One region of the Bradyrhizobium sp. HKCCYLRH3059 genome, then DNA from elsewhere that is predicted to be linked to it. Evidence: predicted binding sites of a transcription regulator. Region 1 holds the regulator's gene; the other holds the start of a gene.
The links. Region 1 encodes LexA, which represses DNA repair genes until DNA is damaged. Its sites were predicted from a motif close to TGTTCNNNNTGTGTTCNG; they were not measured.
Positions count from the first base shown of each region.

Region 2: a site for LexA is predicted at 1,548-1,565, ahead of ACQR13_RS25670 (PA0069 family radical SAM protein). Genes of this name have one in related genera too.

Region 1 covers NZ_JBNPUF010000006.1:181,089-184,501, reverse strand. The annotation lists gene ACQR13_RS19995 (molybdopterin molybdotransferase MoeA) at 1-842, shown strand, start outside; gene lexA (transcriptional repressor LexA) at 1,048-1,746, shown strand; gene ACQR13_RS19985 (hypothetical protein) at 2,021-2,461, shown strand; gene ACQR13_RS19980 (ComEC/Rec2 family competence protein) at 2,855-3,413, opposite strand, start outside.
Region 2 covers NZ_JBNPUF010000008.1:334,773-338,185, reverse strand. The annotation lists gene ACQR13_RS25675 (phosphoketolase family protein) at 1-1,396, opposite strand, end outside; gene ACQR13_RS25670 (PA0069 family radical SAM protein) at 1,587-2,765, shown strand; gene ACQR13_RS25665 (VOC family protein) at 2,785-3,234, shown strand; gene ACQR13_RS25660 (ribonuclease HII) at 3,310-3,413, shown strand, end outside.

The DNA of each region.
Region 1 (3,413 bases):
AGGCCGCGATCAAGGGCCGGCATATCCGGCCGGCGGGCGTCGACTTTCACCAGGGCATGGTGCTGCTGAAGTCCGGGCGCCGGCTCAGCGACCGCGACCTGTCGCTGGCGGCCAGCATGAATCATCCGGCGCTGCCGGTGCGGCGCCGGCCGAAGGTGGCGCTGCTCGCCACCGGCGACGAGCTGGTGATGCCGGGCTCGACGCCCGGCCCGGGCCAGATCGTCTATTCCAACGGCTACGCCTTGCGGGCGCTGGTGCGCAACGAGGGCGGGACCCCGATCGATCTCGGCATCGCCGCGGATACGATGGAGGCGACGATCGCCGGCATCCGCCGGGCCCGAGAGGCCAAGGCCGACATCTTGATCACGACCGGCGGCGCCTCGGTCGGCGATCACGACCTGGTCAAGCAGGCGCTCGAAGCCGAGGGCGTCGAGATGGCGTTCTGGAAGATCGCGATGCGGCCGGGCAAGCCGATGATGCACGGACGGCTCGGCGACATCAGGGTGATCGGACTGCCCGGCAATCCGGTGTCGTCCTATGTCTGCGCCCTCCTGTTCCTGGTGCCGCTGATTCGGCGGCTGCTCGGCCGCGACGAGGCCGTGATGCCGCGCGAGGCCGCCCTGCTCGGCCGCGAGCTCGGGCCGAACGATTCGCGCGAGGACTATCTGCGGGCGCAGCTCGAAGAGCGCGCCGACGGCACGCTGGTTGCGACCCCGGTGAGCCAGCAGGATTCGTCGCTGCTTGGGAATCTCGCACTCTCGCAGGCGGTGGTGATCCGGCCGGCGTTTGCGCCGAAGGCGCCTGCCGGCAGCCCGTGCGAGATCCTGCGCCTGCCGAATTGAGCCGCTTCCCCGGTAAAGCCCGGTCTGTTCATCATATTTTTAGGATTGCGGAACACACATCGAACATATAGTGTCCGTTCATGATTTGTTTTTAGTATGTTGCGGGCGACGCGATGACGGTCCGACTCCAGGGCGCTCTCAGCCAGTTTGTGCGCGAGGCGCAGCTCTTGGACTCGGACGACAACAAACCGGGGACCAGGTCGAGATGCTGACGCGCAAACAGTACGAACTTCTGCGGTTCATCAACGAGCGGCTCAAGGAAGCCGGCGTGCCGCCGTCCTTCGACGAGATGAAGGATGCGCTCGATCTGCGCTCGAAGTCCGGCATTCATCGCCTGATCACGGCGCTCGAGGAGCGCGGCTTCATCCGCCGGCTGCCCAACCGCGCCCGCGCGATCGAGGTGATCAAGCTGCCCGAGCTGTCACAGGCCGCCAACAACCGCCGCGGCTTCACCCCATCGGTGATCGAGGGCAATCTCGGCAAGGTGCGCACCAGCACTCCCGCGCTGGACGATGGCGAGCGCCCCGTCGCAGTGCCGGTGATGGGCCGCATCGCCGCCGGTACCCCGATCGAGGCGCTGCAGACCCGCAGCCACACCATCAGCGTGCCTGCCGACATGCTCGGTAACGGCGATCACTACGCGCTCGAGGTACGCGGCGACTCCATGGTCGATGCCGGCATCCTCGACGGCGACATGGCGCTGATACAGCGCAACGAGACCGCCGACACCGGCGACATCGTGGTGGCGCTGATCGACGATGAGGAAGCGACGCTGAAGCGCTTCCGCCGCCGCGGCGCATCGATCGCGCTGGAGCCGGCCAACACCGCCTACGAGGTACGCATCCTGCCGCCGAACCGGGTGAAGATCCAAGGCAAGCTGGTCGGGCTGTACCGCAAGTACTGATCGCGAATGGGATCGGTCGATGGGCGGCGGGCGCACGCGCTTTCGCCGCCGATCGGAGGCTGCCCAGCAAAATACGTCACGCGCGAATGCACCTCATGATGTGCAGCGCGGCATGCTCAAACGCTTGTGATCGGCCGCGGGCACACGCGATGCAGATCAGCGCAGAATTGCCGCGAAGCGCGCGCTAACATCACCATCGATGTCCACTCTGATAGAGGCCTGCGCCTGTCCGGGGGGAGCGTGGGTCGGCTATCTCTCAACGAGGAGCGATCCGATGTGTGACTACAGCCTCCATGCGGTTGCGTCCCGTCCCGCCAAGGTCGGCGAGACGTTGATCTCGATGACCTTCCGTGGCACCGCCACCCGCGGCTTCGCGCTGGAGAGCGAGCCGACCGTCGCAGTTTGCATGCTGCCCGGCACCGAGTTGGCCTTCGCCGAGGACGTCCGCTACGACAGCCGCTGGCTCTGGACCCGGACGATCCGCGAGCGCGTCGCAAAGTTCAACAGCATCGAGACTCACATTCCCGATCGCCATCACGACGCGATCGAATTCGCCGATGGCCGCCACGTGCTGGTGACCCAGCTCTGCGAGGGCCAGCGCGTCACCGTGCTGCAATTGCCGGTCAGCAAGCAGCCGGCGGAGCGACGCCCGGACATCGCCGAGGACGTGCCGCCTTCGCAGGCCACACCGATTCGCCGCATCAGCATCACCTGAGGGGTCTCCGCATCGGCATTTCTCTCGGTCGTGAGCGAGCTTTCGACCGTGGGAGATTTGGGTTCTGCAAGCGCAAAGTCCTCTCAGGCGAACCTCACGCCCCGGCATCGCATCGAATAGGAACGACATCCCTCGGCCGGCATGATGTGCCGGGGGAGCCTGCCGCCGTGGTCAACAAGATCGATTGGAACAAGGCCGCCGGGATCACCGAGCCCGGCTGCAATATGCTTGTGTTCGGATGGCTGACAGTCACGGCTGACGACATCGCCATCTGGCAACGCTATCCGCGCGCTGCGTTCACGCTGGCCGAAAGCCCCTCGCTGTTCGATGGACTTGGCAACATGGACCTGGCGACACCGAGTATCATCTCGGCACGTTCGAGCTGCCCGGCACTCAGTCTTCCTCGCCCTGCTCCGTCTCCGGCGGCGTCGCGTCCTGAGGCCGCACGGCCGGCGCGCGCGGCGTCAGCGTCGTGTCGAACTCGCCGGCCTCGGCGGGCGCCGGCCACCATGGGCGGTCGGTGCCGCCGGCGCGCGCCGGCGTGACGGCGAAGCTCCTGCCCCGCTGCACCAGCATCAAGGCGCCCTGCTGCCGCAGCCGCCCGCGATCGATGACGGCCGCCGCGCAGGATGACGGCGCGGCGCGCGCGGTGACGATGAGCGCGACGCGGGCGCAATCATCGGCGAGCGCCTCGGCGCGCAGGGTCAGGGCGGCGAATCGGCCGTCGGCCATTGCGACCACGCAGCCCGCCTCGTCGCAGGAGACGCCATCGGTGAGCGATGAATCCGCCGGCAGCCGGGCATCGGCGTCGGCCGCGAGCCACTCCTTGGTGGCGAACACGTCCTTGCCGATGCGCATCGCATGCAGACGCCCGTCACGGCCGCGCACCGCCACCGCGCGCCCATCGCCGGCGATCAGCACGTCGGGCAGCGGCGTCGCGGCGGCCCACACG
Region 2 (3,413 bases), on a different contig from region 1:
TCAGCACCTCCATCACGCGGCCGTCATGGGCGAGGTGGACATCGTAGGGCTCGATGCCTTCCATCCACACCCGCTCGGTGACCTCGAATACGGCATCGAGCCGGTTCGAGGCGGTCTCGTCCGGGCCCATGATGCGGAAGTTGCGTGTCTCTGCATTCAGCGTGATCACGTCGCGCAGGAACTTGCCGAGCTCGCGCGTGGCTTCAGCCATGGTCTGGCCCGGAGAGGACACCTCGACCGCAAAATGCTGGTAGTCTGGGAGCCTGAGCTCGCGCTTGAGCAGACCGCCATTGGCATGCGGGTTGGCGCCCATGCGCCGCGTGCCCTTCGGCGCCAGTGCCTGCAGCTCCGGCACGAGCCGGCCGTGGCCGTCGAACAGCGTTTCCGGCTCGTAGCTTTTCATCCACGCTTCGAGCAGCGCGAGATGCTCGGGCTTGCCGCGCGGATTGGTGATCGGCACCTGATGGGCGCGCCAGAAGCCTTCGACCTTGAGGCCGTCGACCTCCTTCGGCCCGGTCCAGCCCTTCGGGCTGCGCAGCACGATCATCGGCCAGCGCGGCCGTTGGATCGTTGCATCCGACTGACGCGCATTCTGCTGGATCGAGCGGATGCTCGCGAGCGCGACATCGAGCGCGTCCGCCATCTGGCGATGCATCGCCTTCGGCTCCGCGCCTTCGACGAACAGCGGCTCGTAGCCGTAACCTTCGAACAGGCATTTGATCTCGGCATCGCCCATGCGGCCGAGCACGGTCGGATTGGCGATCTTGTAGCCGTTGAGATGCAAAATCGGCAGCACCGCGCCGTCATGGGCCGGGTTCAGGAACTTGTTCGAATGCCAGGATGCGGCGAGGGGCCCGGTCTCGGCTTCGCCGTCGCCGACCACGCAGGCCACGATCAGATCGGGATTGTCGAACGCCGCACCATAGGCGTGCACCAGCGCGTAGCCGAGCTCGCCGCCTTCGTGGATCGAGCCCGGCGTCTCGGGCGCGGCATGGCTCGGGATGCCGCCAGGGAAGGAGAACTGCCGGAACAGCTTGCGCAGGCCATCGGCATCGCGCGTGATGTCCGGATAGATCTCGCTGTAGCTGCCTTCGAGATAGGTGTTGGCGACCATGCCGGGGCCGCCATGGCCGGGACCGCACACGTAGATGACGTCGAGATCCTGCGCCTGGATGGCGCGATTGAGATGGGCGTAGATGAAATTCAGTCCGGGCGTCGTCCCCCAGTGGCCGAGCAGGCGCGGCTTGACGTGCTCCGCTTTCAACGGCTCGCGCAGCAGCGGGTTGTCCAGCAGATAGATCTGCCCGACCGAGAGATAGTTCGCCGCGCGCCAATAGCGATCGAGCAGGTCGAGATCGTCGGCCGTTTTGGTCTGATGGGAAGACGTGATGTTCATGGAACCTCGCTTGCCGTCCGCTTCGCGCTTGCGGGAAGTGCATTAGAGTAACGCCGCACCATTCCGTTCCAGTGCGCTGCGAAGGATAGAACGGGAATGTGATGGTTGGCCTTGGTTGGCTCCAGAACCGTTCCGAGACATTGTTCTCTTTTGTTCTTGTATTGTTCTTTTTGTGTGCTATGTCTTGGCCATGAGCCGAGCATCTTCACATGCCCTCAAGCGCCCGCCGGTCCCGGTGCCCTCCGAGCCGGTGGGCGCGCCTTCATCTGGCCCGGAAAACGACTTCCCCGAACTCGCGGTCGCCATCGAACGGGGCCGGCGCCGCGGCCGGGGTGCACAATCCAATGCGAGCGGCCGCTACGAAGCGGAGGCTCGCGTCGTCTTCGACGATGGCTGGCAGAGTCTCGAGGATTTGCCGCCATTCAAGACCATGGTCGCGACCGATACCTCGCGCAAGGTCATCACCCGCAACGACTCGCCGGACATCGGTTTCGATCGCTCGATCAACCCGTATCGCGGCTGCGAGCACGGCTGTGTCTACTGCTTCGCGCGGCCGACCCATGCGTTTCTCGGGCTGTCGCCTGGTCTTGATTTTGAATCCAAGCTGTTCGTGAAGCCGGATGCGCCCGCGCTCCTGGAAAAGGAGCTCGCGGCCAGCGGCTACGAGCCGCGGATGATCGCGATCGGAACCAACACCGATCCCTATCAGCCGATCGAGCGCGAGCGGAAGATCATGCGCGGCATCCTCGAGGTGCTGGAAAAGGTTGGCCATCCCGTCGGGATCGTGACCAAGTCGGCGCTGGTGATGGGTGATGCCGACATCCTGGCGCGGATGGCCAAGAGGAACCTGGCGAAGGTCGCGATCTCCGTGACCACGCTGGATCCGAAGCTGGCGCGCACCATGGAGCCGCGGGCCTCGACGCCGTCGAAACGGCTGGAGGCGCTGCAGGCGCTGTCCAGGGCCGGCATTCCGACCACGGTGATGGTGGCGCCGGTGATCCCGGCGCTGAACGACAGCGAGATCGAGCGCATCCTCGATGCCGCCGCCCATGCCGGCGTCAAGGAGGCGGCCTATGTGCTGCTGCGCCTTCCGCTGGAGGTGCGCGACCTGTTCCGCGAATGGCTGCTCGAGCATTATCCCGACCGCTACCGCCACGTCTTCACCCTGATCCGCGACATGCGCGGCGGCCGCGATTACGACTCGCAATGGGGCACGCGAATGAAGGGGACAGGCCCGATGGCCTGGATGATCGGCCGCCGCTTCGAGATCGCCTGCGAAAAGCTCGGCCTGAACAAGCGCCGGACCAAGTTGACGACCGATCATTTCGTCCGGCCGAAGGGCGGCGGGCAGCAACTCAGCCTGTTCTGAAGCGTGCGGAGAGCAGTTGATGAGCGCACAAGCGAGCGTTCCGCGGTTCACCGTCATCACACTCGGTGTATCCGAGATGCGGCGGAGCATCGCCTTCTATACGTCGCTCGGCTTCGCCCGAAAATTCCGCGCGACCGGAGAGGCCGTGGCATTCTTCGAGACCGGCGGGACGGTGCTGGCGCTGTACCCGTGGGGCGCGCTCGCCGATGATGCGGGCGTGCCGGACGCACCGCGCCCCCAGGCGTTCCGCGGCGTGACGCTGGCATGGAACTGCCGCTCGGAGGCCGAGGTCGATGCGGCGCTCGCGTCGGCGGTGGAGAAAGGCGCGATGCTGCTGAAGCCGGCGCAACGAACCGACTATGGCGGTTACAGCGGCTATTTCTCCGATCCGGACGGTCATGTCTGGGAAGTGGTGATCGCGCCGGGGATTGATGTCGGCGAGGATGATCGAGTGCATCTGCCGTCGTAGTCGGTCGCCGGCGAGGGGCGAATAGCGGGGAATGAGGTCCGTTCGGGGTTGCGCCGCCGCAGGCCGTTCCGCACCATGCCGGCCATGATTCGCGATCAGTCAAAAAAGCCGGGCAGGGCGAAGGCGACGAACGGTGCCGTGGCGAAGAGCGCACCTGCAAAGGCCGGAACCAAGCCTGT